DNA from 3 places in the Streptomyces sp. NPDC001549 genome. Region 1 is predicted to be linked to each of the others. Evidence: riboswitches for the same ligand, from Rfam matches in the RefSeq annotation. Region 1 holds a riboswitch; each other region holds the start of a gene.
The links. A riboswitch is a leader RNA that binds a small molecule or an ion and turns the genes downstream of it on or off. The one in region 1 is predicted to bind thiamine pyrophosphate.
Positions count from the first base shown of each region.

Region 1 (10,197 bases):
AGCCCGCCGTAAGGGCGGCGAGCGAGATCGTCAGGGGCACGAAGAGGAAGTGGTAGACGGTCGTAATGCCGAACTGCCATCGCGCCAATGTCTCCGGCGCCAAAGCTAGGTCCACGTCGTCTTCTCCTTGTCGTCGCCGTGGTCACAGCCGCAGTCTGCCTGGCGGGTTCCTCCCATACCGGGAGGAAGCAGGACACGCTTGTGAACGCGTTCACATTCACAAGCATTATGTCGTACCACGCTCGGCCACCTTCGAGCGGGGTACCCCTCTAGCCAATCGATTCAACAGATTGTTGAATGCGGCTCATGCAGATACGAATCTCCTGGCCCGCGGGCCAGCTCACCGCAACGCTCGACGAGACCCCGACCAGCAAGGCGCTGGCCGAGGCCCTTCCGATTTCCGCCTCCGCCAACACCTGGGGCGAGGAGGTCTACTTCGACACCGGGGTCTCCGTCGCCCTGGAGGACGACGCCCAGCAGGTCGTCGCCCCCGGCACGGTCGCGTTCTGGACCGAGGGCGACGCCCTCGCGCTGCCCTACGGCCCCACGCCCATCTCACGCGGAGGCGAGAGCCGCCTCGCGAGCCCGTGCAACGTGCTCGGCTCCTTCGACGGCGACCCCCGCCTGCTGTCCACCGTCCGCGACGGCGATCCCGTCCGCGTGGAACTCGCCTGAGCCGCCCCGGGACGGTCCGGCCGGCAGGACATCTCGCCTGACGGGCGGCTCGGAGCCGCCCGGCCGCCTTACCGCTTTCGGCCCCTTGCCACCGGGGGCTCCCTATCGCCTAGAGCTCCTTGAAGAACGCCTCGGCCGTGTGCAGGAAGAGGTCGTTCGCCTCGGTCTCACCGATCGTGACCCGCAGGCCCTCGCCCGCGAAGGGCCGGACCACCACACCGGCCTTCTCGCAGGCCTCCGCGAACTCGGCGGTCCGCTCCCCCAGCCGCATCCACACGAAGTTCGCCTGCGTGTCCGGAACGGTCCAGCCCTGGGCGACCAGCGTCTCGTGCACCCGCGTGCGCTCGCTCACCAGCGCACCGACGCGGCCCATCAGCTCGTCCTCGGCGCGCAGCGAGGCCACCGCCGCGTCCTGCGCGAGCTGGCTCACTCCGAAGGGCACGGCCGTCTTGCGCAGCGCCGCCGCCACCGGCTCGTGCGCCACCGCGAAGCCGACCCGCAGGCCGGCCAGCCCGTACGCCTTGGAGAACGTACGCAGCACGGCGACGTTCGGGCGGTCGCGGTAGAGCTCGATGCCGTCCGGTACATCCGCGTCGCGCACGAACTCGCGGTACGCCTCGTCCAGGACCACCAGGATGTCCGAGGGCACCTGGTCCAGGAAGCGCTCCAGCTCGGCGCGGCGCACGGCCGTACCGGTGGGGTTGTTGGGGTTGCAGACGAAGATCAGCCGGGTCCGGTCGGTGATCGCCGCGGCCATCGCGTCCAGGTCGTGCACGTCGCCGTCGGTCAGCGGGACCCGCACCGAGGTCGCGCCCGAGATCTGCGTGATGATCGGGTAGGCCTCGAAGGAGCGCCAGGCGTAGATCACCTCGTCGCCCGGGCCGGCGGTCGACTGGATCAGCGACTGGGCCACACCGACCGAGCCGGTGCCCGTGGCGATGTGCTCGACCGGCACGCCGAAGCGCTCGGCGAGCTCGTTCACGAGGCCGGTGCAGGCCATGTCGGGGTACCGGTTGAAGTTCCCGGCCGCGGCGACCGCGGTCTCCAGCACGCCCGACAGCGGCGGGTACGGGTTCTCGTTCGAGGACAGCTTGTACGCGACAGGCCCTCCCGCGGCAGCCGGCTTGCCGGGCTTGTATGTCGGAATGCCGTCCAGCTCGGCGCGCAGCTTCGGGCTCTTCTCGCTCACCGCAGGTCCTCCTCGACCGTCCCGTACGACGTCGCCGTCGACTCAATACTGCTCACCTTATGAGGATTCCGCCGTTCCGAGAATGGGGGCGCCAGGAATGCGGGGGAGCGCACGCATATATGCGCGCGCCGGTGGCCTGCGCCGTGGCGCGCATCCCTCGTGCAGGTGAGTTGAGAACGGCCCGAGATCGCATCGTTTTGGCATGCCCGGACCCGACGACAAGCTCCACACTCACCCTCAGCGATCAAACACCTTCATTTCCAAGGTCATTGGGGGTGGCGAACCATGCAGAAACGTGCCTGTCAACGCCTGCATATGCACCCAGACCACCCTCCCCACCGAGCCCTACTATCGGCTCGCGATGACAGCAGCAGGGAAGCATCAGGTGAGCCGGACCGAGACCACCCGGCGGGCCGCCGGCCGACAGGGCCGGGCCGGCATCAGGGACGTGGCCGCAGCGGCGGGCGTCTCCATCACAACCGTCTCCGACGCGCTCAATGGCAAGGGACGGCTGCCCGACGCCACCCGCCGCCACGTTCGCGAAGTGGCCGACCGGCTGGGCTACCGCCCGTCGGCCGCCGCCCGCACCCTCCGTACCGGCAAGTCCGGCCTCATCGGCCTGACCGTGACGACGTACGGGGATGAACCTTTCACCTTCACCGAATTCGCCTACTTCGCCGAGATGGCCAGGGCCGCCACCTCCGCCGCGCTCGCCCGCGGCTACGCCCTGGTCATCCTCCCCGCCACCTCCCGCCACGACGTGTGGTCCAACGTCGCCCTCGACGGCACCGTCGTCATCGACCCCTCCGACCACGATCCCGTCGTCACCGAACTGGTCCGCCAAGGTCTGCCCGTGGTCTCCGACGGCCGCCCCGCAGGCTCCCTCCCCGTCACCGCCTGGGTCGACAACGACCACGAGGCCGCCGTACTCGGCCTGCTCGACCACCTCGCCGCCGCCGGCGCCCGCCGGATCGGACTGCTGACGGGGACCACCACCGACACCTACACCCGGCTCTCCACGACCGCCTACCTCAGCTGGTGCGAGCGCGTCGGCCAGGACCCCGTCTACGAGTCCTACCCCGCCCACGACCCGTGCGCGGGCGCCGTCGCCGCCGACCGGCTCCTCGCCCGCCCCGACCGGCCCGACGCGGTCTACGGGCTCTTCGACCCCAACGGCACCGATCTGCTCGCCGCCGCCCGCCGCTACGGCCTGCGCGTCCCCGAGGACCTGCTGCTCGTGTGCTGCAGCGAGTCCACCGTCTACGCCAACACCGAGCCGCCCATCACCACCCTGTCCCTCAAACCCCGCCGCATCGGCACCGCCGTCGTACAGCTCCTCATCGACGCGATCGAGGGAGTGAACACCGGACGCCCTGTCGAGCAGGTCGTCCCGACCGAACTCATCATCCGTACCTCGTCACAGCGCAGGCAGCCCCGCACGACCGTCAGCCCGCCCCGTTCGCCGGCCCAGGACTGACCGACAGACCGTCCGGTCGGCCTGCCGAAGGACCGACCGAGGACCGTCCGAGGACCATCCGACGACCGACCGAGCCCCGACCAAGGACCGGCCGAGGATTTCAGCAACGCCGATATCGGGAGAAAGCGGTAGGAACGATCGGCTCCGCAAAGGATTCACCACCCCTGGTGCGTCACAGAGCGCGAGCCGCATTCCTATGATGGGCGCACGACATCACGGACCCTCCTCCCTGGAGGTCAGGAGGGTCCGCAGGTGTACGGCAGCGCGACGGTGGTGGAGGGGTCGATGACTCAGGGGGCCGGTCAGGGACCCGCGATGCGGACGGACACGCTGCGGGACTTCCGGGTTCCCGTCACCGAACCCGCCCTGTACGCCGTATCCACGTCCACCGGGCTGCCCGGCGAGCCTCCGGTGTACGGCGAGTACCCCGCGTACTACGAGGACGGCGCGCCGAACGTGCCCCCGCAGCCGGGCTACCCGCCGCAGGCGCCCGCACAGCAGCCGGCCGCACCGCAGGCGCCCGCACAGCAGCCGGCCGCACCGCAGGCGCCCGCGCACCAGCCGGCCGCACCGCAGGCGCCCGCACAGCAGCCCCCGTACCCCGACACGCGCCTCCACGCACGCCCCGACGCCGAACCGGCCCACGCGACGGCCCAGGGCCCTGACGAGGACGACCTGGAGGGCTACACCCCGACCTACCGGGACCTGCCCGTCATCGGCCGCGGCGCACTCGGCGGCCCCGGCGACACCGTCCAGGTCCAGTACGTGCCCCAGGACCACGCCGCGGGCCCCGGCCCGCTCTACGTCGTCGGCGACGTCCACGGCTACCTCGACGAGCTCGTCACCGAACTCCACGCCCAGGGTCTGATCGACGCCGAGCGCCGCTGGTCCGCCGGCAATGCCCGGCTCTGGTTCCTCGGCGACTTCACCGACCGCGGCCCCGACGGAATCGGCGTCATCGACCTCGTCATGCGGCTGTCCGCCGAGGCCGCCGCCGCCGGCGGCTACTGCAAGGCCCTGATGGGCAATCACGAACTCCTGCTCATCGGTGCCAAGCGGTTCGGCGACACCCCGGTCGTCTCCGGCGCCGGCACGGCCACCTTCCAGGCCGCCTGGCTCCTCAACGGCGGCCAGCGCACCGACATGGAGCGCCTGCAGGACGTCCACCTGCAGTGGATGTCCCGCCTGGACGCGGCCGTCCTGGAGGAGGGCCACCTGCTGCTGCACTCCGACACCACGGCCTACCTCGACTACGGCGACTCCGTCGAGGACGTCAACGACACCATCCACGAGCTCCTCAACCGGGGCGACGCCGACATCACCTGGGACCTCTTCCGCAAGTTCACCAAGCGGTTCGCCTTCCGCGACGAGGGGACCGGCCCGGCGGCCGTACGCGAACTCCTCGACACCTACGGCGGCAGCCGCGTCGTCCACGGGCACAGCCCCATCCCGTACCTGCTCGGCGAAGTGGGCACCGAGGACGGCGACGAGTCGCGCGGCCCCGAGGCCGTGGACGGCCCGCACGTGTACGCGGAGGGTCTCGCCATCGCGATGGACGGCGGGGTGACGATGGCGGGCAAACTGCTTGTCGTACAACTCCCGCTGAGCGACTGAGAGCTTACGGAGAGGGGTATTTCCGGAAAGCCCCTGTCACGGCGTGGCGTGGGCGCTCTACCATCGCTCTATCCGTAGCAGGCTCTCCTCCGTTTGTGCCGGCGCCCGGGTCTACGCGGGCATACCGGCTTCTACGGAGCATCGGGGGATGCACATGACCAGCGCTCCGCACCTGCTGACCGAAGACCGGCCGGAGTTCGATCGGCTCGTCGACGAGGCGCTGCGCGCCGCGCACGAGCGGCCCGAACTCGCCACCCTAGGCGAACGGCTGAATGCCGAACAGCTGCGCACCATGGCCCAGGGGGCCAGCGCCCTGCTGGCGGCCGCGGCCGCCGCCGAGTACGGCCACTACGTGAAGGTCCGCGAGGAACGACGCGACGAGGTACTGAACGGGCCCGGCACGACGGGCGACGAGTACGGCGCACAGGGCGGCGGTGGCGGCGCGGGCATCAGCGCCGTGGTCGCGGTCCTCGCGCCGGTCCTGGCGGGCACCGCCATGCTGATCTTCCTGCTCGTGGGCTACATCCTGAAGATGATCGAGCCTGAACCGGCCTTCGCCGAAACCATGCTGACGGCGGGTTGGCTCTTCGGCGGGCTCACCGCGGCCGCCCTGCTCGTCGCCGTGATCGGACTGCTGGTGACGGCCGTCCGCAACAGCGCGACCGAGGTGGCGGCGGACGAGACGGAGGCGATACCCGACGAGGTCGCACGGGCCCGCGAGGCCTGGCGGCACGCCCTGCTGGAGCGCGGCATCATGCCCTTCCTGCGGGACGCGCTGGCCGACCCGAGCGCAGGCCCCGGCTTTCCCACCCCCCGCACACCGGCGGCCGGCCGCATCCCCAACCTGGGGTACAGCCGTCCCGACTTCACCAGCCCGGGATCCCCGTCGGAGAGCCCCCGGCCCGGCTACACACCTCCGGACTTCACGAGTCCGGACTTCGGCGGACCGGAACACGAACCGGAGTGACGCCCGGCGCGGGGTGTCCGGCGCGCGCAGGGTTGTCATACCGGGATGGCACAGTCCACCGCCATGGACATCGACCGTTTCTGGCACATCATCGAGTCCGCACGATCCTCGGCCGCCACGGCCGGAGTGCCCTTCGACGAGGCCTTGGTGAGCCATCTCGCCGACTGCCCGGCTCAGGAGATCCTCGAGTACGCGGAACGCTTCGACGAGGTGCACGACGCCTTGTACCGCTGGGACGTGTGGGCTGCGGCGTACCTCGTCGGCGGCGGTTGCTCCGACGACAGTTTCATGGACTTCCGGGCAGGCGTGATCGCACTCGGCCGCGAGTGGTACGAGCGCGCGGCCGCCGATCCGGACAGCCTTGCGGGGCACCCGGCCGTCGTCGGGGCGGCACGGGCCGACCGCGACGAGACCCTGTTCCACGAGGAGGTGAACTACGCCGCCGCCGGCGCCTTCGAACGCGTCACCGGTGATGCGGACGCCTTCTACGCGGCCTGGGCCGAGCACCGGCCCGAGCGTGAGCCGGACACCGCAGCGGTCGACATGGGCGAGGACTTCGACTTCGACGACGACGGCGAGATGCACCGGCGGCTGCCGCGGTTGGCGAAGCTCTGCCTGGGCCCGAGCTAGTGCTGTGACCGGGCCAGGCCCGGGCTCGGACGACGGGACGGGCCCGCGGCTCCCCCCATGGGTCGCGGGTCCGTCCCGTGCCGTTCTTGTGCTTCTTGTGCTTGCTGCGCTCAGTCGGCCAGCGGCAGGTAGACGCGGCTGCCCGAGGCCGCGAACTCGGCGGACTTCTCCGCCATGCCGGCCTGGATCTCCTCCGCCTTCAGGTCGCCACCGTGCTCACGGCGGATGTCCTGCGAGATCTTCATCGAGCAGAACTTCGGACCGCACATGGAGCAGAAGTGCGCGGTCTTGGCCGGCTCCGCCGGGAGGGTCTCGTCGTGGAACTCGCGGGCCGTGTCCGGGTCGAGGGCCAGGTTGAACTGGTCCTCCCAGCGGAACTCGAACCGCGCGTCGGACAGGGCGTCGTCCCACTCCTGCGCGCCCGGGTGCCCCTTGGCCAGGTCCGCGGCGTGCGCCGCGATCTTGTACGTGATGACGCCGGTCTTGACGTCGTCGCGGTTGGGCAGGCCCAGGTGCTCCTTGGGCGTGACGTAGCAGAGCATCGCGGTGCCCCACCAGGCGATCATCGCGGCGCCGATACCCGAGGTGATGTGGTCGTACGCGGGCGCGACGTCCGTGGTCAGCGGGCCGAGCGTATAGAACGGCGCCTCCTCGCAGATCTCCTGCTGGAGGTCGATGTTCTCCTTGATCTTGTGCATCGGGACGTGGCCCGGGCCCTCGATCATCGTCTGGACGTTGTGCCGCTTGGCGATCGTGTTCAGCTCGCCCAGCGTCTTCAGCTCGGCGAACTGGGCCGCGTCGTTGGCGTCCGCGATCGAGCCGGGGCGCAGGCCGTCACCGAGGGAGTACGTGACGTCGTACGTCGCGAGGATCTCGCAGAGCTCCTCGAAGTTCGTGTAGAGGAAGTTCTCCTTGTGGTGCGCCAGGCACCACGCGGCCATGATCGAGCCACCGCGCGAGACGATGCCGGTCTTGCGGCGGGCGGTCAGCGGCACGTAGGGCAGCAGCACGCCGGCGTGGACCGTCATGTAGTCGACGCCCTGCTCGGCCTGCTCGATGACCGTGTCCTTGTAGATCTCCCAGGTCAGGTCCTCGGCGCGGCCGTCGACCTTCTCCAGCGCCTGGTAGAGCGGGACGGTGCCGATCGGGACGGGGGAGTTGCGCAGCACCCACTCGCGGGTGGTGTGGATGTTGCGGCCGGTCGAGAGGTCCATGACCGTGTCGGCGCCCCACTTGGTCGCCCAGGTCATCTTGTCGACCTCCTCCTCGATGGAGGAGGTGACCGCGGAGTTGCCGATGTTGGCGTTGACCTTCACCAGGAACCGCTTACCGATGATCATCGGCTCGATCTCGGGGTGGTTCACGTTCGCCGGAAGCACGGCGCGACCTGCGGCGATCTCCTCGCGGACGACCTCGGGGGAGACGTTCTCGCGGATCGCGACGTACTCCATCTCCGGGGTGATCTCGCCACGGCGGGCGTACGCGAGCTGCGTGACGGCGGCGCCGCCCCGGCCGCGGCGGGGCTGGCGGGGCCGGCCCGGGAAGACCGCGTCGAGGTTCTTGAGGCCGCCGCGCGGCGAGGTGTGCTTGATGCCGTCGTCCTCGGGGCGCACGGGGCGGCCCGCGTACTCCTCGGTGTCCCCGCGGCTGATGATCCAGTTCTCGCGCAGCGGCGCGAGGCCGCGGCGGACGTCGGTCTCGATCTGCGGGTCGGTGTACGGACCGGACGTGTCGTAGAGCGTCACGTCCTTGCCGTTGGTGAGGTGGACCTGGCGGACCGGCACCCGGAGGTCGGGGCGGGAGCCCGCCAGGTATCCCTTGTGCCAGCCGGGCTGGCGCTCGGTCTGGCCGTCGGCGTCCTGGCTGACGGCAGGCGTGCGTGCGTCCTGAATGGTCATGAGACCTGATCTCCCTACGCCGGCATTACCCGGTAACAGGTTCGGCGGTCGACGCAGCCTCTTCCCGTACGCATCTGTGATGCTCGTACGGTGATCAGCGTCCTCTCAGCCCGGTGCTCCGAGCTCCCGCGTTGTGCAAAGGTGCCCCCACGCTAGCGTCATCCATGGCGTGCTGAACAGTGGGCCCCCTCATCTCTTGCGATGATCTGCTGGTGACGCCCTCGCCGCAGCCCCCCATCGAGCACACAGAGCCCCATGGCCACAACGGCCACGCGCATGGGAGCCCCGGACCGTCCGACGGGCACGCGGACGGCCTCCCCGACAGGCCGTCCGACGGCCGTTCCGGCGGTGGCTCGGACGGCCACCTCCCGGGTCAGTCCCATGGCCACGGCCACGGCCACAGTCATGGCCACGGCCCGGCGGCCCCCGTCTCGAAGCACCTGCGCAAGGTCATCGCCGCCGTACTGATCCCCTTCGCCGTGGCCGTCTTCGCGGGCATGGTGGTGCTCTGGCCGGGCGGCGCCCCGGGCCACGAGCGCACGGGGGTGGGATTCGACCGGCAGACCCAGCAGGGCGTGGTCACCTCGCTCGAACAGGTCGACTGCAAATCCGTGAACGCCGCCCAGGTACCGACGACCGCGGCTCCCTCCACTCCCGAGGGCCGCCAGGCGCAGGCCGAGCAGACCGGCGAGTGCAAGAAGGCCACCGTCGAGGTCACCAGCGGCCCGGACAAGGGCCGCACCTTCGTGGAGGTCGTCCAGCCTGGCGCGCCACGGCAGTTGGAGGACGGCCAGGAGGTGGTGGTGGCGTACGCGCCGGACGCCCCCCGTGACCTCCAGTACTCGGTGATCGACGTGAACCGCAAGCTCCCGATGGCGCTGCTGGCCGGCATCTTCGCGGCCGCGGTCGTCCTCGTCGGGCGGATGCGCGGGCTGTTCGCGCTGGTCGCTCTGGTGGTCAGCTTCGGCGTGCTGACCCTCTTCATCCTCCCGGCCATCCTGCAGGGTTCGAACCCGCTGGTCGTCGCGGTGGTCGGGGCGAGCGCCATCATGCTGATCGCGCTCTACATGTGCCACGGGCTGACCGCCCGTACCTCGGTGGCCGTCCTGGGCACGCTCGTTTCCCTGTTGCTGATCGGGCTGCTCGGCTCCGGGTTCATCGACTGGGCGTTCCTCAGCGGCAACACCGACGACAACACCGGTCTGATCCACGGACTGTACCCGGACATCGACATGAGCGGTTTGCTGCTCGCAGGCGTGATCATCGGATCGCTGGGCGTGCTCGACGACGTGACGGTCACCCAGACGTCGGCGGTGTGGGAACTGCACCACGCGGACCCCTCGATGGGGCCGCGCGCGCTCTACCGGGCGGCCATCAGGATCGGCCGCGACCACATCGCGTCGGTGGTCAACACGCTGGTGCTGGCCTACGCGGGTGCCGCACTGCCACTGCTCCTGCTGTTCTCGATCGCGAACAGCAGCATGGGTTCGGTGGCCAACAGCGAGCTGGTGGCGGAGGAGATCGTACGGACCCTCGTGGGCTCGATCGGTCTGGTGGCCTCGGTCCCCGTGACAACGGCGCTGGCCGCGCTGGTGGTTTCCGCCGACCGACCGGGATCCCCGGCCGGTGCTCCGGCCACGGGGCCGGTCCGCGGCCGGGGCCGGCGGCGCAAGCGCTGAGCAGCCGATGGTCCGGCCGGTCGATCGGCCGGACCATCGGTCGGTCGGCCGGTCGGTCGGACCCGGTC
Region 1 covers NZ_JBIAVJ010000021.1:54,420-64,616, reverse strand. The annotation lists gene ACFY04_RS29350 (cytochrome ubiquinol oxidase subunit I) at 1-115, opposite strand, end outside; gene ACFY04_RS29345 (cyclophilin-like fold protein) at 307-675, shown strand; gene hisC (histidinol-phosphate transaminase) at 785-1,864, opposite strand; gene ACFY04_RS29335 (LacI family DNA-binding transcriptional regulator) at 2,226-3,341, shown strand; gene ACFY04_RS29330 (metallophosphoesterase) at 3,627-4,955, shown strand; gene ACFY04_RS29325 (hypothetical protein) at 5,104-5,922, shown strand; gene ACFY04_RS29320 (DUF4240 domain-containing protein) at 5,968-6,552, shown strand; gene thiC (phosphomethylpyrimidine synthase ThiC) at 6,663-8,450, opposite strand; TPP riboswitch at 8,445-8,590, opposite strand; gene ACFY04_RS29310 (YibE/F family protein) at 8,630-10,129, shown strand.

Region 2 (10,197 bases), on a different contig from region 1:
CTTCGGCGAAGCGGCGTTGGGGGATGCGGCCCGCGCGGAAGGCCAGGCGGCCCGCCGAGACGGCGTCGCGCATGGCCGCCGCCATGAGGACCGGCTCCTGCGCGCGGGTCACCGCCGAGGCCAGCATCACCGCCGCGCAGCCCAGTTCCATCGCCAGGGCCGCGTCGGATGCCGTGCCCGCGCCCGCGTCGAGGATGACCGGGACCGACGCGCGCTCCGTGATCAGCTCGAAGTTGTGCGGGTTGCGGATGCCCATGCCGGACCCGATGGGGGACCCCAGCGGCATGATCGCCGCGCAGCCCACGTCCTCCAGCTTCCGTGCGAGCACCGGGTCGTCATTGGTGTACGGGAGGACCGTGAAGCCCTCGTCCACCAGGATCTCGGCGGCGTCCAGCAGCTCGACGCCGTCCGGCAGGAGGGTCCGTTCGTCCGCGACCACCTCCAGCTTGATCCAGTCCGTGCCGAGCGCCTCCCGGGCCAGCCGGGCCGTGAGGACGGCCTCGCCCGCCGTGAAGCAGCCCGCCGTGTTGGGGAGGACCGAGATGCCGAGCTTGGTCAGCACGGACAGGACGGAGCCCTGGACCGTGGGGTCCAGCCGCCGCATCGCGACCGTGGTGAGTTCGGTGCCGGACGCGACGAGGGCGCGTTCCAGGACGTCCAGGCTCGGGGCCCCGCCCGTGCCCATGATCAGGCGGGAGGTGAAGGTCCGCCCGCCGAGGGTGAAGAGGTCGTCCGCCATGCCGCTCAGCCCCCCTGTACCGCGGTCAGGATCTCGACCCGGTCGCCGTCGCCCACGACGGTGGCCGGCCACTGCCCGCGCGGGACCACGGTCTCGTTGAGTGCGGCGGCGACGCCGGAGGGGGCGGTGGTCAGGGTGGCGACCACCGTGTCGAGGGTGGCGCCGGCCGCGACCTCGCGCGGCTCGCCGTTGACGGAGATGGTCATGCGTACGACTCCTGACGTGCGGCGGAGAACCGGCGGGGGGTGAAGGGGCGCGCGATCTCCGGCAGTTCGCCGGTGGCCAGCAGCTCGGCGAGGACCTCGCCGGTGAGCGGGGTCAGCAGCACCCCGTTGCGGTAGTGCCCGGTGGCCAGGTGCAGGCCCGGCAGGTCGGTCGGGCCGAGCAGCGGGGCGTTGTCGGGGGATCCGGGGCGCAGTCCCGCCCGGGTCTCGGTGAGCGGGAGTTCGGTGATGCCGGGGATCAGTTCGTGGGCGTCGCGCAGGAGTTCGTAGACCCCGCCCGCGGTGACGGTGGTGTCCCAGCCGAGTTCCTCGCTGGTGGCGCCGACGACGAGTTCGCCGTTCTCGCGCGGCACCAGGTAGACGTGGCTGCCGCGTACGACGGCCCGTACGGTCCGCGACAGGAACGGCGCGTACGCCGCCGGTACCGTGAGCCGCAGGACCTGTCCCTTGACCGGCCGTACGGGGGCCACGACCTCCGGCGGTACGCCCGCCAGCCGGCCGGTGAACGAGCCCGCGGCGAGGACCACCTGGTCGGCGAGCAGCTCCGTGCCGTCGTCGAGGAGGGCGCCGGTCGCCCGGTCGGCGGTGGTGAGCAGCCGTTCCGCGCCGGCCCGGTGGAGGGTCACGCCGGCGCGTTCGCAGGCGGCCAGCAGGGCGGCCGCGAGCCGGCGGGGATCGACCTGGTGGTCGCCGTCGACGCGCAGGCCGCCGCGTACGCCCGGGGCGAGCATGGGCTCCAGGCGGCGGCACTCGCGGCCGGTGAGCCACTCGGACTCCAGGCCGCAGCGACGCTGCAGGGCGTGCAGTTCGCGCAGGTGGAGGCGGTCGTCGGAGTCGAGGGCGACGGCGAGGGTGCCGCAGGCGCGGTAGCCGATGTCCATGCCGCCGCTGGCTTCGGCGAGCTCGGCGGCGAAGTGCGGATAGCGTGCGGCGGAGGCGAGGCCGAGGCCCAGCAGGGCTTCCTCGCCGTAGTGCAGTTCGGTGACGGGGGCGAGCATGCCGGCCGCGACCTGGGCGGCGCCGCCCCCGGGTGCGGGGTCGGCGAGTACGGTGCTCAGTCCGCGCGTGGCGGCCCGCCAGGCGGTGACCAGGCCGATGATTCCGCCCCCGATGACGAGGACGTCGGATCCCTTCCGAGATGTTCGGGATGAGTGCATGGGCGTCCAGCCCCTCCCTTCGCCGGCATGACCCGGATCAGGTTCGTACGGTCGGAGGCCGGCCAGCCTCCCTCTCAGCCCGGTGCGCCGGACTCCCGCGATAGGTACGGTGGCCAGACTAACCCGGCGGTGGATGGCGGGTAAGGCGGCACCTATTCCTGACGGAGCGTCAGATGATTAGGGTGGCGGCGTGAGCGAGCAGACGGAACAGAATCAGCGCGGCATCGTGGTCGTCGGCGCCGGAATGGCCGGGGTCCAGACCGCGGTCGCCTTGCGCGAACAGGGCTACACCGGCCCCGTGACCCTGCTGGGAGCCGAACCCCACCAGCCCTACGACCGCCCCCCGCTGTCCAAGGCGGTCCTCCTCGGCAAGGCCGAGGACTCCGCCTTCGACGTGGACTTCGAAGGCCTCGACATCGACCTCAGGCTCGGCGTCGAGGTCACCGGACTGCGCGCCGCCGTCCACGAGCTGGACACCGAGGCGGGACCGGTCCCGTACGGGATCCTCGTACTGGCGACCGGCGCGCAGCCGCTGACCCTCCCCGGGACCGAGGGCGTCCCGGGCGTCCACCTGCTGCGCACCCTGGACGACGCGGCCCGGCTGCGCCCGGTGCTGGCCGCGTCGCCCCGGGCCGTGGTCGTCGGGGCGGGCTGGATCGGCGCCGAGTTCGCCACCGCGGCCCGGGAGGCGGGCTGCGAGGTCACCGTGGTCGAGGCGGCGGACCGGGTGCTGGCGGGGGCGCTGCCCGCCGAGGTCACCGAGCCGATGGCGCGCTGGTACCAGGAGGCGGGCGCGGAGCTGATCACCGGGGCGAAGGTCGCCGGGATCGAGGAGGGGCGGGTCCTGCTGGCGGACGGGCGGACGCTGCCCGCCGGCGCGGTGGTGGTGGGCATCGGCGCGCGCCCCGCCACCGGATGGCTGGACGGGACCGGCGTGGAGCGCGGCCCCGACGGCTCGGTCACCGCGGACGCGTACCTGCGGACCTCGCTGCCCGGGGTGTACGCGGTCGGCGACTGCACCTCCTTCCCGTCCGGGCGGTACGGGACGCGGCTGCTCGTGCACCACTGGGACAACGCGCTCCAGGGGCCGCGGACGGTCGCGGCGAACATCCTGGCCGGGGAGCCGGCCCAGGTCTACGACCCGGTGCCGTATTTCTGGTCGGAGCAGTTCGGGCGCTTCGTGCAGTACGCCGGACACCACGGCGGGGCCGACACCCTGCTCCTGCGCGGGGACCCGGCCGGTCCCGCCTGGTCGGTGTGCTGGCTGCGCGAGGGCGCGCTGGTCGCCGTCCTGGCCGTGGGCCGCCCCCGTGACCTGGCGCAGGGCCGCAAGCTCATCGAGACGGCGGTGCAGGTGGACCCCGCCAAGGTCTCCGACCCCGCGGTCCCCCTCAAGTCGGCCTCGGCCTGACGGCCGCCGGGCTCCGCCCGGATCCGGTCCTCAAGCTCCCCCGGCCACCGCTGGGAGGTGCCCCCCGGACGGGCTGGGAATCCAGCCCCGCCGGTGTTCGAGGACCGGGTCCGGGGCGGAGCCACGGTACGGGCCGCGACCCGGACGGGGTCGCCCAGGTACCGGCGGCCAGTCCGAGATGGCAGGCTTGTGCCTGTGACCGAGATTGACGCAAAGATCGATGCCCTTGTCCCCTCGTGGCTGTACCTCCCCGACATCGCGGAGATGCTGAACATCGAGGTGACCCGGGTCCGCCAGATGGTCAAGGAAGGGCAGCTCATCGCCGTCCGCCGGGGCGAGAACCGCTCCCTGCAGGTTCCGGCCCCCTTCATCGACGGCGACAAGGTCGTCAAGGGCCTCGTCGGTCTGCTGACCGTGCTGCGCGACGACCGTTTCACCGAGGAGGAGATCCTGGAATGGCTCTTCACCGAGGATCCGACCCTGCCCGGCACCCCCGTGCAGGCGCTGAGCGAGAATCGCGGCACGGAGGTGAAGCGCCGCGCTCAGGCGCTCGCCCTCTGACCTGATCGCCTTCGCTCCACAGCGGTGTACGGGCCCACGGCCGCGGCCCGGTCCGTACACCGCCTCCATCACGGGGGGTACACCCATGCAGCTGTCCGACGCCCGGCTCTACCTCTGCACGGACGCCCGCAAGCGCCAGGGTGACCTCCCCGCATTCCTCGACGCCGTGCTCTCCTCGGGTGTGGACATCGTCCAGCTCCGCGACAAGGGCATGGAGGCGGGGGAGGAGCTCGAACACCTCCACGTCTTCGCCGAGGCCGCCCGCCGCCACGGCAAGCTCCTCGCCGTGAACGACCGCGCCGACGTCGCCCACGCCATCGGCTCCGACGTCCTGCACCTCGGCCAGGGCGACATCCCCGTCCCCGCGGCCCGCGCCATCCTCGGCGAGCAGGTGCTGATCGGCCGGTCCTGCCACGCCGAGGACGAGGTCGACGCGGCCGTCGCCGAAGCCGGCGTGGACTACTTCTGCACCGGCCCCTGCTGGCCCACCCCCACCAAGCCCGGCCGCCACGCCCCCGGCCTGGACCTGGTCCGGTACGCGGCCTCCCTGGAGCAGGACCGCCCCTGGTTCGCCATCGGCGGCATCGACGGCTCGAACCTGGACGAGGTGCTGGACGCCGGTGCCACCCGCATCGTGGTCGTCCGCGCCCTCACCGAGGCCACCGACCCCGGCGCGGCCGCCGCGGAGCTCGCCAAGCGGGTCCGGGCCCGCCTCGGCTGAGTCCGGTCCGCCCGGACACCGGGCGGTCGCGTTACCCCGTATGGACGCCTTCCGGCCAGAGCCATCCCTCCAAGTGTCCAAAAACGTGTCCAAAACGTGGACAAGGCTTCGGTGTCCGCCAGGCCGCGTCTAACCTGCCCACATGGCCTCTGGTACCGCTTCCACCTGGTCGGATCGTGCACACACGGTCCGCGACCTCCTCGCGTCCGGGCGCTCGTACTCCTTCGAGTTCTGGGCCCCGAAGACGGAGAAGGGCGAACGCAACCTCTGGAACGCCCTGCGCCGGGTCGAGGCGGTATCCCCCAGTTTCGTCTCCGTGACCTACGGAGCCGGCGGCTCCACCCGCGGCGGCACCGTCAAGGCCACCCAGGAAATCGCCGCGGACACCACCCTCACGCCCGTCGCGCATCTCACCGCCGTGGACCACTCGGTCGCCGAGCTGCGCAATGTCATCGGACAGTTCGCGGACGCCGGGATCCGGAACATGCTCGTCGTGCGCGGAGACCCGCCGGGTGACCCGATGGGCGAGTGGGTGGCGCACCCCGAGGGCGTGCACTACGCCGCCGACCTGGTCCGGCTGGTCAAGGAGTCCGGCGACTTCTGCGTCGGCGTCGCTGCCTTCCCCGAGATGCACCCGCGTTCGGCGGACTGGGACACGGACATCCGGCACTTCGTGGACAAATGCCACGCCGGTGCCGACTACGCGATCACCCAGATGTTCTTCGATCCGGAGAATTATCTGCGGCTGCGCGACAGCGTCGAGAAGGCGGGCTGCGAGACCCCGATCATCCCCGAGGTCATGCCTGTTGTGGGTATCAAGCAGCTCGACCGACTGCCCCAGCTCAGCAATGCGGTCTTCCCCGCGGACGTGAAAGAGCGCATGCTCGCCGTCAAGGACGACCCGGCCGCTGTACGCTCCATTGGCATCGAGTTCGCCACGGAGTTCTGCGCGCGACTGCTGTCCGAGGGTGTCCCGGGGCTGCACTTCATCACGCTGAACAATTCCACGGCGACTCTCGAAATCTACGAGAACCTGGGCCTGCACCAGCGGGCCTGAGCGGCCGCCCCCCGTTCCCGCGCCGGCGGCCGTACCGAGAGGGGCCATGCATGGGAATGACGGTCCTCTACATCGCGTTCGGTTTCGTCGCGCTGTGGCTGCTTGCCGAGGTCCTGATGCAGTACAAGGCCCGGCTCCGCTGGCGCCTGCTCGCCTTCGCCGGCTTCCTCGGCGTGGTCGCCGGGGTGATACTGCCGTCGGTGCCGGTCATCGGCGCCGGCGCGCTGGCGTTCGCCGTGGGCCAGACCCTGGTGACACTGTCCTTCCGCAAGGGCTTCGTCGCCGGCTGGGCGCTGCGCCGCGGCGGGGAGCCCGTACGGCAGACGCGCCGCCGCCGGGCCGCGGGCACCAAGCAGGAGCCGGCCCTCCAGGTCACCGCGCTGCAGTACGGGGACGTCGACGGGGACAGTGCCGGCGACGGGGCCGCGGAGGAGCGGCCGTTCCGGGACGCACCCCCCGCGGTCTACAGCCCGGAGCCGGTCCCCGAGGAATCCGGGTCCTACGGGATACAGAGTCTCGCGCCCGAGGCCGACCGGACGGCGGCCTTCGCCTCGCCGTTCACCACGGCCGAGCAGGACGCCCACCAGTACGCGGCGTACTACGACCAGCAGAACCAGGGCGGCTACGACTACTCGGGCGGCTATCCCACGGGCGACCAGCAGCAGGTCTACGCCGCCTACTCGGACCCGTACATCGGCACCGGCGGCGGCATGGCCCCGCCCCAGCCGTACGACTACACCCCGTACGCCGACTACGGGCAGCAGCAGTACTCCACGGACACCCCGCCCGGCGGGGTCTGGGTCCCGCAGCAGCGGTCCACAGACGGGGCCGGCCAGTCCTACCCGATGGAGGACCAGGGCGAGCCGCCGCAGCAGTACCCGTACCCCCAGCAGGGCGGGTACGAGCAGTACCGCTACTGACGGCTCACTGCGAGCCGCGGAACTCCGCGCCCTCCACGATCAGTCCGGTCACCAGGGCCCCGGTCATCCCGGCGTGCGCCAGCCCGCCGCCGGGATGGGCCCAGCCGCCCGCCAGGTACAGCCCGGGCACGGCCGTGGTGTTGGCCGGATGGAGCAGCCGGCCCCCGGCCCCCGCGAGGGCGGGCGGGGGCACCGCGCCGCCCAGCGCACCGGTCGCCGCCTCGATGTCGGCCGGGGTGCGCACCTCGTGCCACAACAGCCGCTCCCGCAGCCCCTGTACGGCCTTCTCGGCGAGGTTCAGCAGCTCGGCGGGCTCCGAGGTCCCGGGCCCGGGCACGGCGCTCACGGTGACCGCCTCGTGCTCCTCGTCGGGCCGGGTGGCCGGATCGTCCGGGCGCATGACGGTGACCTGCGCCCCGGAGGCGTGGACCAGGGTGCGGTGCACGGCGGTGGCGGGACGGGGGCCGCGCAGCGCGAGCAGGAGCGTGATCCGCCCCGGTACGCCGTCCCCGCGGGCGGGGACCGCGTCCGGCGGCCACGGCAGGGAACCGGCCGGCAGCTGCCGGGGGTCGATCCCGCACACGACGGTGTCGGCGGCCGCCTCGGTGCCGTCGGCCAGCCGCAGACCGGCCGCCCGGCCGTCCGTGACCAGGACCTCCCGGACCTCCGCCCCGAAGACGAAGGCGACCTTGCGCTCCAGACAGCGCTCGTACACGGCGGTGGCCAGGGCCCGCATCCCGCCACGTACGTACCAGCTGCCGAAGGTCTGCTCCATGTACGGGAGCACGGCCGCCGAGGCCGGTGCGGTGGCGGGGTCGATCCCGTACCCGCGCACCAGGCCGGTCAGCAGCTCGGCGAGGGCGCCGCCCAGCTCCCGGTCGGCCACCTCGGCGAGGGTCGGCGTACGGCGCCGCAGCAGGCCGCTCCGGCGCAGGGCCGGGTACGGGTCGCCGCCCAGGCTCTGCCGGGCGCCGGGCCGCAGCGGCTCCTCCAGCAGCGGGCGCCGGGTGGCGTCCCAGGCGTCGCGGGCGCGGCCCAGGACGGCGTTCCAGCGCTCGCCCGCGCCCGGGCCGAAGGCGGATTCCAGGGCGGCGGCGACACCGCCGCGGGAGGCACCGGGGAGGGTGACGTCGACGCCGTGGTGGGGGAGGACGTGCCGGACGGCCGGGTCCACCTGGACCATGTCGACGCAGGTCTCCAGCGGCCGCTTGCCCGTCTTCACGAAGAGATCGCGGTAGACGGCCGGCAGGTGCAGCAGTCCGGGCCCGGTGTCGAAGGCGAAGCCCTCGCGCTCGTACCGGCCCACGGCTCCGCCGTAGGTCGTCCCGCGTTCGTACACCGTCACCTGGTGCCCCGCCACGGCCAGCCGGGCCGCCGTAGCCATCGCGCCCATGCCGGCGCCGATCACCGCAATTCGTGCCATGCGGCCGAGCCTATCGACCGCCGTGCCGGCCCCCGTGGTGACCCTGCGGTCAGCGGGGTGGGGCCCCGGTGGTCTCGCGGGCCCCGGCCGCCAGCTTCTTCTCCTCGCGGCGCTGGGCACGGCGGCGCAGGAAGCGGCGGATCCGGCTCCAGAGGAAGAACAGTATGGCCAGCCCGATGGCCAGCAGCACGGCCGCGATGATCGCGGCGGCCTCGGGATTGAACATCGCGAAGGTGACGAGCCCGGCCACGCCGAGGTCCTCGGCGATGCTCATCCCCACATTGGTGAAGGGCTCGGGCGAGGTGTTGATCGCCATCCGGGTGCCGGCCTTGACGAAATGGCTGGCCAGCGCTGTGGAGCCGCCGACCGCGGCGGCGGTGATCTCGGGGAGCGAACCGGTCTGCCCGGCCAGCAGCGCACCGATCACCGCTCCGGACACCGGCCGGATCACCGTGTGGACGGTGTCCCATATCGAGTCCATGTACGGGACCTTGTCGGCGATCGCCTCGCACAGGAACAGCACCGCCGCGACGATCAGCACGTCCGTGCGTTGCAGGGAGGCGGGGACGTCGTCGGTGAGGCCGATGCGGCCGAAGATGCCGAGCAGGAGGACCACGGCGTAAGCGTTGATCCCACTGGCCCAGCCGCTGGTGAAGACCAGGGGGAGCACACTCATCGGATCATCATGCCGTACGGGAACGCAGAAAAGTGAGGGGACGGCCGCACGGCGGCCATCCCCTCACCCACGTTGTCCGGGGCTAGTGCCCCTGCTCGTCACGGCGGCGCTGCCACCGTTCCTCGATGCGGGTCATCATCGACCGACGCTGCCGGTTCCGGCCACGGGCCGGACCGCCAGTACTTCCGGAGACGGGCTGCTCGCCAGGCTTGGGTGCCTTGCGCCAACCGGTGACCACCAGGACCGTACATCCCAGCATGACGAGGAAACCCACCACGCTGATCCAGAGCACGTTCGGAATGATCACACCGGTCATGAGGAGCGCGATACCCACCACAATGCCTGCGACTGCCTGGTAGACCCGTCGCCGGGTGTACGTACGCAGTCCGCTTCCCTCAAGCGCTGTCGCGAACTTGGGATCTTCGGCGTACAGCGCTCGCTCCATCTGCTCGAGCATTCGCTGCTCGTGCTCCGAGAGCGGCACGGGAGTCCTCCTCATCCGTCGGTCGCGGGGGGTAGCGACCAGGGGTCCCCTTCAGGATAGGCGGGGAATCGCCCCCGTGACACCCGCCCTCTACGCCGCGTTCCAAATGGACACGGCCCAGAAATGACGCAGCCGGTGAAAGCGCTGCGTGAAAACCGTACCGCCGCGGGGGCGGTCACTGAGGCCCTTATTCCCCAATGGTCCGTCCACCATGCCGGTCTTGCACCTGATCATACGGGGCCGACCGGCGGATCGGAGGGTGTGTGGCCGACTCCGCGCGGAAGGGAGCAGTTCAGGCTTGCTTCTCACCCAGGACGTGCAGCTGGGTGGCGACCGCGTGGAAGGCGGGCAGCTCGGCCGCGGCCTCCTCCAGGCGCAGCAGCGCCTCCACGGCGCCGGGCTCGGTGTCCACCAGGACCCCGGGCACGAGGTCGGCGAAGATCCGCACGCCGTGCACCGCGCCGACCGCGAGGCCGGCGCCGCCGACCAGCTCGGAGAGCTGCTCGGCGGTGAAGCGGCGCGGTACCGGGTCGCCGGAGCCCCAGCGGCCGGCCGGGTCGGTGAGGGCGGTACGGGCCTCCGTGAAGTGCCCGGCCAGGGCGCGGGCCAGCACGGCCCCGCCGAGACCGGCGGCCAGCAGGCTGAGCGTGCCGCCGGCCCGCAGCGCGGCCACCGTGTTGGCCACGCCCTCCGCGGGGTCGTCCACGTACTCCAGCACGCCGTGGCAGAGCACCACGTCGTAGGCGTCCTGCTCGACGACGTCCAACAGGCCCTGGGCGTCGCCCTGGACGCCGCGGACGAGATCGGCGACACCGGCCTCGGCC
Region 2 covers NZ_JBIAVJ010000001.1:292,728-302,924, reverse strand. The annotation lists gene ACFY04_RS01445 (thiazole synthase) at 1-739, opposite strand, end outside; gene thiS (sulfur carrier protein ThiS) at 745-945, opposite strand; gene thiO (glycine oxidase ThiO) at 942-2,120, opposite strand; TPP riboswitch at 2,118-2,229, opposite strand; gene ACFY04_RS01430 (NAD(P)/FAD-dependent oxidoreductase) at 2,311-3,531, shown strand; gene ACFY04_RS01425 (Rv2175c family DNA-binding protein) at 3,727-4,092, shown strand; gene thiE (thiamine phosphate synthase) at 4,178-4,813, shown strand; gene metF (methylenetetrahydrofolate reductase [NAD(P)H]) at 4,956-5,870, shown strand; gene ACFY04_RS01410 (hypothetical protein) at 5,921-6,790, shown strand; gene ACFY04_RS01405 (phytoene desaturase family protein) at 6,795-8,213, opposite strand; gene ACFY04_RS01400 (DUF4126 domain-containing protein) at 8,263-8,889, opposite strand; gene ACFY04_RS01395 (DUF3040 domain-containing protein) at 8,972-9,373, opposite strand; gene ACFY04_RS01390 (methyltransferase) at 9,666-10,197, opposite strand, start outside.
Region 2: another riboswitch for thiamine pyrophosphate. It lies ahead of thiO (glycine oxidase ThiO); the one in region 1 lies ahead of thiC (phosphomethylpyrimidine synthase ThiC).

Region 3 (10,197 bases), on a different contig from region 1:
CCGATGACCAGGGCGATCGCGGTGGCGGCGAACGCGTACTGCAGGGAGTTCCAGATCGCCTCCAGCGGGGCCACCAGGAAGGTCCCGCCACCGGCGCCCGCGTCCTGCAGGGCCCGGTAGTAGCCGAGGCCGTAGCCGCCGGGGGTGCCGAAGGACCGCTCGACCAGCACGCCCAGCGGCAGCACGATCAGCAGTGCGACGGTCAGCAGCACCCCGCCCAGCAGCGTGCGCTGCGCCCAGCCGCGCGGCCGGTGCGTGGTACGGCCCGGATCGACCAGCCGCAGCGCGGTCTCGCGCTTGCGGACGGTCCAGGCGTGCACGGCGAGGATCGCGCCGATCGCGGCGAACTGCACCATCGTCAGGACGGCCGCCGTCGGCAGGTCCAGGAGCTGCGCGGTCTGCCGGTAGACCTCCACCTCCAAGGTGGAGTACGAGGGTCCGCCGAGGATCAGTACGACGCCGAAGGAGCTGAAGGTGAACAGGAACACCATCAGCGAGGCGGCGGCCACCGCCGGGGCGAGCGCGGGCAGCGTCACCCGCCGCCAGGCCGTGAACCGCCCGGCGCCCAGCACCCGGGCGGCCTCTTCCTGGCGCGGATCCAGCTGGGCCCACAGCCCGCCGACCGTGCGGACGACAACGGCGTAGTTGAAGAAGACGTGCGCGAGCAGGATCGCCCAGACGGTGGTGTCGAGCCGGACGCCCACCCGTTCGTCCAGCAGGCCGCCCCGCCCCAGCAGCGCGAGGAAGGCGGTGCCGACCACCACGGTCGGCAGCACGAAGGGAACGGTCACCACGGCGCGCAGCAGCTGCTTGCCCGGGAACTCGAAGCGCGCGAAGACGTACGCGGCGGGGAGTGCGATCAGCAGGGTGAGCAGGGTGGAGGCGAACGCCTGCCAGGTGGTGAACCACAGCACGTCGGCGATATCGGGCCGGGACAGCACCTCCGCGAACCGGCCGAACTGCCACCCTTCGCCGGTCTTCAGGCCGCGCCCGACGATCGCGGCGACGGGGTAGGCGAAGAACAGCCCGAAGAAGGCGAGGGGGACGGCCATCAGGGCGAGCCGCACGGCGGTCGCCCGCGCCCCCTCGCGGGGGCCGGAGCCCGGCGCGGCGTCCCCCGGCGCCACGCCCGGCTCCTTGGTACCGCTTACTTCACGACGAGCGCGGTCCATGCCTTGACCCACTGCTCACGGTTCTTGGCGATGGTCTCGGGAGCCACGTTCTCCGGCTTCTCGACCACCACGCCGTGCTTGGTGAACAGCTCCGGCAGGGCGGCGTCCTTCGTCACGGGGTTCACGAACATCTGGAGCGGCATGTCCTCCTGGAACTTCTTGCTGACCAGGAAGTCCACCAGGGCCTTGCCGCCCTCCTCGTTCTTGGCGCCCTTGAGCAGACCCGCGAACTCGATCTGGCGGAAGCAGGTGCCGGTGGAGACGCCCGTGGGGGCCTCGGCCGGCTGCGGCTCGCCGTACAGGACCTCGACCGGCGGGCTGGAGGCGTAGGAGACGACCAGCGGGCGGTCGCCCTTGGCCTTCTTGCCGCCCGCGGAACCGGAGAAGCGCTCGTTGTAGGCCTGCTCCCAGCCGTCGACGACCTCGACGCCGTTGGCCTTCAGCTTGCTCCAGTAGTCCTTCCAGCCGTCCTCGCCGTACTTGCCGACGGAGGCGAGCAGGAAGCCGAGGCCGGGCGAGGAGGTCGCGGCGTTCTCGGTGACCAGGAGGTTCTTGTACTCCGGCTTGATCAGGTCGTCCAGCGTCTGCGGCGGGGCGATCTTCTTCTCGGCGAAGTACGCCTTGTCGTAGTTGACGCAGATGTCACCGGAGTCGATCGGGGTGACGCGGTGCTCCTTGTCGAGCACGTACTCGGGCTTCACCTCGGCCAGGCCCTTGGCCTCGTACGGGGTGAAGATGCCGTTGTCGAGGGCGCGCGAGAGGAGGGTGTTGTCCACGCCGAAGAAGACGTCACCGCGCGGGGAGCCCTTGGTGAGGATCTCCTGGTTCAGCGCGGCGCCCGCGTCCCCGGACTTCAGCACCTTGACCGTGTAGCCGCTCTGCTGCTCGAACTCCTTGAGGACCGTGTCGGTCACGTTGAAGGAGTCGTGGGAGACGAGCGTGACGGTCTTGGACTTCGGGGCGTCGCTCGCGCCCGCGGCCTTGTCCTTGGCGTCGCCGCCGCCGCAGGCGCTGAGCGTGGTCACGCCCAGCGCGGCCGCGAGTGCGACGCCCGCCAGCTTCTTGGTGGTGCTCATTGGTGAATTCCTCCTGGGATGTCCAGGAGAAGACGCGGCCCTGCCCGGCGCTGCGAGAGCGGACGCCGGGCAGGGCGCAACAGCAAGAGTGGTGACCGAACTTCCTACCCCGAATGACCGGGGCGAGGTTCAGAGGGTCTGCGGATGACGGATACCGCACTCTCAGCGCTGTGGCGCTCCCCTGTCGGAATATGAAATTTGGTTCGGCCACAGGGTACCCCGTGGCCGAATCGCATCGAACAGAAGCGGAATCTAGCGCTCCGAGGCGGCCAGCTGGCCGCACGCGCCGTCGATCTCCTGGCCACGGGTGTCCCGTACGGTCACCGGCACGCCGTGGCGGGCGATGGCCTCCACGAAGGCCTTCTCGTCCTCGGGCCGCGAGGCGGTCCACTTGGAGCCCGGCGTCGGGTTGAGCGGGATCAGGTTGACGTGCACACGCTTGCCCTTGAGCAGCTTGCCCAGGAGGTCACCGCGCCAGGCCTGGTCGTTGATGTCGCGGATCAGGGCGTACTCGATCGAGATCCGGCGGCCGGACTTCTCGGCGTACTCCCAGGCCGCGCCGAGCACCTCGCGGACGTTCCAGCGGGTGTTCACGGGGACGAGGGTGTCGCGCAGCTCGTCGTCGGGCGCGTGCAGCGAGACGGCCAGACGGCACTTGAAGCCCTCGTCGGCGAAGCGCAGCATTGCCGGGACCAGGCCGACGGTGGAGACGGTGATACCGCGCTGCGACAGGCCCAGGCCGTCGGGCTCCGGGTCGGTGAGCCGGCGGATGGCGCCGACCACGCGGTTGTAGTTGGCGAGCGGCTCGCCCATGCCCATGAAGACGATGTTCGACAGCCGCGCCGGGCCGCCGGGGACCTCGCCGTCGCGCAGCGCGCGCATGCCGTCGACGATCTGGTGCACGATCTCGGCGGTGGACAGGTTGCGGTCCAGGCCCGCCTGGCCGGTGGCACAGAACGGGCAGTTCATGCCGCAGCCGGCCTGCGAGGAGATGCACATGGTGACCCGGTCGGGGTAGCGCATCAGCACGGACTCGACGAGCGTGCCGTCGTGCAGCTTCCACAGGGTCTTGCGGGTGGTGTCGTCGTCGCACGAGATGTGCCGGATGACGCTCATCAGGTCCGGCAGCAGCTCCTGCTGGAGCTTCTCCCGCGAGCCGGCCGGGATGTCGGTCCACTCGGCCGGGTCGTGCGCGTACCGGGCGAAGTAGTGCTGGGAGAGCTGCTTGGCCCGGAACGGCTTCTCGCCGATCGCGGCGACCGCCTCGCGGCGCTCGGCCGGGGTCAGGTCGGCAAGGTGCCGGGGCGGCTTCTTGGTTCCGCGAGGGGCGACGAAGGTGAGCTCTCCCGGAACGGGGCGGGCCATGGCAGGTACTCCTTGTAAGACGAAAGGCGCGCCGCAGAAGCAGCGCGCCTTGCAAGAGTAACCGCCCGGCGTCCTGCGACGCCTTTTCGCAGGTCAGCCGGTGCCGACGAAGGCCGCCAGCAGCAGCCACACCACGGGGGCCGTCGGAAGCAGGGAGTCCAGCCGGTCCATGATGCCGCCGTGTCCCGGCAGCAGGGTGCCCATGTCCTTGATGCCCAGGTCCCGCTTGATCATCGACTCGCCCAGGTCACCCAGGGTGGCGCTGACCGCGACCGCGAGGCCCAGCAGCAGGCCCTGCCACCAGGAGCCGCCGTCGATCAGGAACTCCATGCACAGCGCGCCGGCCGCCATCGCGAAGGCCACCGCGCCGAACAGTCCCTCGCGGGTCTTGCCGGGGCTGATGCGCGGCGCCAGCTTGGTCTTGCCGAAGCGCCAGCCGACCGCGTAGGCCCCGGTGTCGCTGACCACGGTCAGGAGCAGGAAGGTGATCACGCGCTGGGGACCGTCGTCGGCGGTGAGCAGCATCGCGACGAAGGTGGCCAGGAAGGGCACGTAGAACGCCGCGAAGGCGCCCGCCGTGACGTCCTTGAGGTAGTCCTCGGGTGGTTCGGTCATCCGCCACACCAGGACCGCCAGCACGGTCAGGGCCATGGCGACCCAGGCGCCCTCGGCCCCCCGGACGTATCCGGCGATGACCATGGCGGCGCCGCCGACCGCGAGCGGGACCAGGGGGGCCTTGATGCCCTTCTGCTCCTGCAGCCGGGAGGTGAGCTCCCACAGGCCGACGACGACCGCGACGACGATGACGCCGACGAAGACGGCCTTGACGATCAGCAGCGAGGCGAAGATCACCGCGCCGAGACCCACGCCCACCCCTATGGCGGCACGCAGATCCCGGCCCGCGCGCTTCTTCGGCGGCGGCGAGGCGTCCTGCGGCTGCTGGGCATGCGGAGGCGGGGGGCTGGGCATGGGCTCCTGCGGCGGCGTATCGGCGCGGAAGAGGGGGCCGCTGTCGGCGGCGACCCCCCGATCGCGTGCTTCCCGGTCGTCGAAGTCACGGCCGGCGGCATCGGGCACGATGGGCATGGGCCGAGTGTGCGGGCCCACCTGCGCATCGTATGCGGGACCCGCCGGAACCGGCTCCGGCTGCCAGGAAGTGTCGTTCATCAGACTTCGAGGAGCTCGGCTTCCTTGTGCTTCAGGAGCTCGTCCACCTGCGCGACGTACTTCGCGGTGGTGTCGTCGAGCTCCTTCTCCGCGCGGCGCACCTCGTCCTCGCCGGCCTCCTTGTCCTTGACCAGCTTGTCAAGGGCGTCCTTGGCCTTGCGGCGGACGGCGCGGAGCGAGATCTTCGAGTCCTCGGCCTTGGTGCGCGCGACCTTGATGTACTCCTTGCGGCGGTCCTGCGTCAGCTCGGGGAAGGTCACCCGGATGATGCTGCCGTCGTTGCTCGGGTTGACACCGAGGTCGGAGTCGCGGATCGCCTGCTCGATGTTGCGCAGGGCGCTCTTGTCGAACGGGGTCACGATCGCCATGCGCGGCTCGGGCACCGAGAAGGAGGCGAGCTGGTTGATGGGCGTGATGGCGCCGTAGTACTCCGCCACGATCTTGTTGAACATCGCCGGGTGCGCACGGCCGGTGCGAATCGCGGCGAAGTCTTCCTTGGCGACGACGACGGCCTTTTCCATCTTCTCCTCGGCCTCGAGGAGGATCTCTTCGGTCACCACGTGCTCCTGCATGTCAGATATGGATGGTTCAGGCGGGCGGGCGGGGCCGGCGAGCCGGCCTGCGGCTCGCTCGGTCCGGCAGCGGACTGCTCAGGCCCGGGTTTCCTGGTCGCTCACGAGCGTGCCGATCTTCTCACCCTTGACGGCGCGGGCGATATTGCCCTCGGCGAGGAGCTCGAAAACAAGGATCGGCAGCTTATTGTCGCGGCAGAGCGTGATCGCGGTGGCGTCGGCGACCTTGAGGTCGCGGGAGAGGACCTCGCTGTACTCCAGCGCGTCGAACTTCACCGCGTCCGGGTTCTTCTTCGGGTCGGAGTCGTAGACCCCGTCGACACCGTTCTTGCCCATGAGCAGGGCCTCGGCGTCGATCTCCAGGGCGCGCTGGGCGGCCGTGGTGTCGGTGGAGAAGTAGGGCATGCCCATGCCGGCGCCGAAGATGACGACGCGGCCCTTCTCCAGGTGCCGCACGGCACGCAGCGGGATGTACGGCTCCGCGACCTGGCCCATGGTGATGGCCGTCTGCACGCGGGAGTCGATGCCCTCCTTCTCCAGGAAGTCCTGGAGCGCGAGGCAGTTCATGACGGTACCCAGCATGCCCATGTAGTCGGACCGGGCCCGGTCCATGCCGCGCTGCTGGAGTTCGGCGCCGCGGAAGAAGTTGCCGCCGCCGATCACGACGGCGATCTCCGCGCCGTCGCGGACCACCGCGGCGATCTCGCGCGCGATGGCGTGGACGACGTCGGGATCGACGCCCAGTCCTCCGCCACCGGAGAAGGCCTCGCCCGACAGCTTCAGCATGAAGCGGCGGCCCTTCTTGTCCTGGTCGCTCTTGTCGTCGGATGCGGTGTGGGGGTCCACGCCCTGATTCATGGAGATCTCCTCGTGCACATACGAAGAAGGCCATTGCCGGTGGGTCCTTGCGGTTCCCTCTACGGCAATGGCCTCCTCGTCAGATCTGCGGTCGTCTCGCGCAAGCGCGGACGACTGCCTCAGACCCTACCGGGGTCCGGTGTCCGTCGCGTACGGACGGACTCAGATGCCGACCTTGATGCGGGTGAAGCGCTTCAGGGTGACACCGGCCTCGTCCAGAACCTTCTGGACGGACTTCTTGTTGTCCAGGGCGTACGCCTGGCCGAGCAGCGTGGCGTCCTTGAAGAAGCCGTTGACGCGACCCTCGACGATCTTCGCGATGGCAGCCTCGGGCTTGCCCTCCGCGCGGGTGACCTCTTCGGCGATGCGACGCTCGGACTCGACCTTCTCGGCCGGGACGTCCTCGGCGGACAGCCACTGCGGGGCGAACGCGGCGATGTGCTGCGCGACGCCGCGGGCGACCTCGGCGTTCTCCTTGTCGAGCTCGACCAGGACGCCGATCTGGAACGGCAGGTCGGGCATCGTGCGGTGCATGTACGCAGCCACGTAGCCGCCGCTGAACTGCGCGAAGCGGTCCAGGACGATCTTCTCGCCGAGGTTGGCGTTGGCCTCGTCGACGAAAGCGGTGACGGTCTTGCCGGGCTCGATCTCGGACGCGAGCAGCGCCTCGATGTCGGCCGGGGAGGTGGCGGCCACGTGGGCAGCCAGCTGGTTGGCGACGGCCAGGAACTTCTCGCCCTTGGCGACGAAGTCGGTCTCGCACTTCAGCTCGACGATGACACCGGAGGTGTTGTCGTCGGCGATGAGGGAGACGACCGCACCGTTCTCGGCAGAACGGCCCTCGCGCTTGGCGACGCCCTTCTGACCCTTGATGCGGAGCGCTTCCTGGGCCTTCTCGACGTCACCGTCGGCGTCCACGAGCGCGTTCTTGCAGTCCAGCATGCCGGCGCCGGTGAGCTCGCGGAGCTTCTTGACGTCAGCGGCGGTGTAGTTCGCCATGAGTCTGTGATTCTCTCTCGAAGTCGTAGATCTACGGGTGAACGGCGGAGGTGCCGCGCTGTTGGCGCGGCTCCCCCGCCGTCATCGTCCGTACTGCGAGTGCCCGGCGGGTGAACGCCGGGCGCCCTCAGTGGGTCAGGCCTGCTCGGCGTCGGCGGCCGGGGCCTCGACGGCCTCGGCGGCCGGGGCCTCGACAGCCTCGACAGCCTCGGCGGCCGGGGCAGCGGCCTCGGCCGGGGCGGCCTCGGCGTCGTCGGCCTTCTTCTCGCCCTCAAGCAGGTCGCGCTCCCACTCGGCGAGCGGCTCGGCGGCGGCCTTCTCGCCCGGCTTCGAGTCGCCGGTCGCAGCGCCGGAGCGGGCGATGAGGCCCTCGGCGACGGCGTCGGCGATCACGCGGGTGAGCAGGGTGACGGAACGGATCGCGTCGTCGTTGCCCGGGATCTTGTAGTCGACCTCGTCGGGGTCGCAGTTGGTGTCGAGGATCGCGACGACCGGGATGTGGAGCTTGCGCGCCTCACCGACGGCGATGTGCTCCTTCTTGGTGTCGACGATCCAGACGGCGCTGGGAACCTTCGACATCTCGCGGATACCACCGAGGGTCTTCTCCAGCTTGGTCTTCTCGCGGGAGAGGACCAGGAGCTCCTTCTTGGTGAGACCCGAGGCGGCGACGTCCTCGAAGTCGATCGCCTCAAGCTCCTTCAGACGCTGAAGGCGCTTGTAGACGGTGGAGAAGTTGGTGAGCATGCCACCCAGCCAGCGCTGGTTGACGTACGGCATACCAACGCGCGTCGCCTGCTCGGCGATGGCCTCCTGGGCCTGCTTCTTGGTACCGACGAACATGATGGAGCCACCGTGCGCGACGGTCTCCTTCACGAACTCGTAGGCGCGGTCGATGTACGACAGCGACTGCAGCAGGTCGATGATGTAGATGCCGTTGCGCTCCGTGAAGATGAAGCGCTTCATCTTCGGGTTCCAACGGCGGGTCTGGTGACCGAAGTGGACGCCGCTTTCCAGCAGCTCCCGCATCGTGACGACGGCCATGGCCATCTCCTTGGTTTCTCGGTTTGGTTCCTGACGCCCCACCGCGCCCTGCCCCCATGAGGGACCGAGAGACGCTGTCACCTGGCTGTTTAAGCCTGGCGCCGGGGCGTGCGAAGTCGACCCGGTGACCCGGATCGCCACAAGAAGTGTACGGGACCCGGCGGTATGCCGGGTGACGCCGTTGTCCACAGCGCCGCGGCCGTCCACAGGCCGGAGCGGCGGCCCGGGGGTGCGCGGGACGCTGGGGTCCATGACGACCTTGCTGCTCAGCCTGCTCCTGGCCCTGGCCCAGTCGGTTCCTCCCGGGGTCCGCCCACTGCCCGCCCCACTGTCGGTGGCCCGCTGGTGGGACCCGCCGCCGACCCCCTACGCGGCCGGTCACCGCGGTGTGGACCTGTCCGCGCCGGTGGGCGCGGAGCTCCGGGCGGTCGCGGCCGGCCGGGTCCACTACGCCGGGCTCGTCGCCGGGCGCGGAGTGCTCTCGCTGGCCCTGCCGAACGGGCTGCGCACCACCTACGAGCCGGTCCGGCCCCTGGTCACGGAGGGCGAGCAGGTCGCGGCAGGCCAGGTGGTGGCGGTTCTGACGGAGGGCTCGCACTGCCCGGCGCCGTGCCTGCACTGGGGTCTTCTGGCGGGCGAGACCTATCTCAACCCGCTGAGCCTCCTCCCCCGCCCGACACCCCGCCTCCTGCCGGCCGGGTCCAGCGCCGCGGGCGTTTGAGGTGCGGGATCCGGGGCGGAGCCCCGGGGGACCTCAGCCCTGGACGCCCCGCAGGGCCATGGCCACGGCGGCCTCCGTCACGACGGCGGGATCCTCGGCCGCGCCGAGCTCGATCCGCCGCACAGCAGCGTCCACGACCCCCTGCAACAGCATCGCGGCCAGCCGCGGCTCCGCGTGCCCCAGGGAGCTCAGCGCCTCGACGATCATCGCCACGAGACCGCCGTGGGCCGCGCGGATCTTCTCGCGGGCCCCCGCGTCGAGCTCGCTGGCCGAGATGGCCACGACCGCCCGGTGCCGCCGGTCGCCCACCAGCCCCAACTGGCTGCGTACGTAGGCCTCGATCTTCTCCTCCGGCGACGGGGCCTGCTCCATCGCCGCTTCGATCTCGGCGGCCCATACGGGGAAGTCCACTGCGCACAGTTCTTCGACCACGGCGGCGCGGGAGCGGAAGTACTCGTACACGGAGGACCGGGCGAGCCCGGTGCGCTCCGCGAGGGCGGGGAAGGTCAGCGCCTCCGTCCCGCCTTCGGACAGCAGGGACCGGGCAGCGTCCAAGAGGGCGCCGCGCTGCATCGACCGGTGCTCGGCCACGGAGGCCGCTCGAATCCTGGGCACGCATCCACTGTACGGAGGTGGCGCAAGCTCACCTCCCCACATCTGCCAACTTTGCGCGCAACTGCAGAACGGACTTGGTGTGGATCTGGCTGACCCGGCTCTCGGTGACGCCGAGGACATTGCCGATCTCGGCCAGCGTGAGGCCCTCGTAGTAGTAGAGGGTCACCACGGTCTTCTCCCGCTCGGGCAGCGTGTTGATGGCCCGCGCCAGCAGGCGCCGCAGCTCGCGGTCCTCGGCCACCGCCACCGGGTTGTCGGCGGCGGTGTCCTCCAGGGTGTCCATCAGCGAGAGGCGGTCGCCGCCCTCCCCGCCGACGTGCAGCAGCTCCTCCAGGGCGACCACGTTGGCCAGCGACAACTGGCTGAAGACGGTGTGGAGATCCTCCACCCCGATCCCCATCTCCCCGGCCACCTCGCTCTCCGTCGGGGTGCGCCGCAGCTGGGCCTCCAGCGTGGCGTAGGCCCGTTCCACGGCGCGCGCCTTCTGCCGGACCGAGCGCGGGATCCAGTCCAGCGCCCGCAGCTCGTCGATCATCGCGCCGCGGATGCGGGTGATCGCGTACGTCTCGAACTTGATCGACCGGTCGATGTCGAACTTCTCGATGGCGTCG
Region 3 covers NZ_JBIAVJ010000019.1:94,165-104,361, forward strand. The annotation lists gene ACFY04_RS27705 (ABC transporter permease) at 1-1,052, opposite strand, end outside; gene ACFY04_RS27710 (thiamine ABC transporter substrate binding subunit) at 1,148-2,248, opposite strand; TPP riboswitch at 2,332-2,441, opposite strand; gene rlmN (23S rRNA (adenine(2503)-C(2))-methyltransferase RlmN) at 2,501-3,613, opposite strand; gene ACFY04_RS27720 (phosphatidate cytidylyltransferase) at 3,707-4,780, opposite strand; gene frr (ribosome recycling factor) at 4,780-5,337, opposite strand; gene pyrH (UMP kinase) at 5,431-6,210, opposite strand; gene tsf (translation elongation factor Ts) at 6,373-7,209, opposite strand; gene rpsB (30S ribosomal protein S2) at 7,345-8,250, opposite strand; gene ACFY04_RS27745 (M23 family metallopeptidase) at 8,501-8,971, shown strand; gene ACFY04_RS27750 (TetR/AcrR family transcriptional regulator) at 9,005-9,562, opposite strand; gene whiG (RNA polymerase sigma factor WhiG) at 9,615-10,197, opposite strand, start outside.
Region 3: another riboswitch for thiamine pyrophosphate. It lies ahead of ACFY04_RS27710 (thiamine ABC transporter substrate binding subunit); the one in region 1 lies ahead of thiC (phosphomethylpyrimidine synthase ThiC).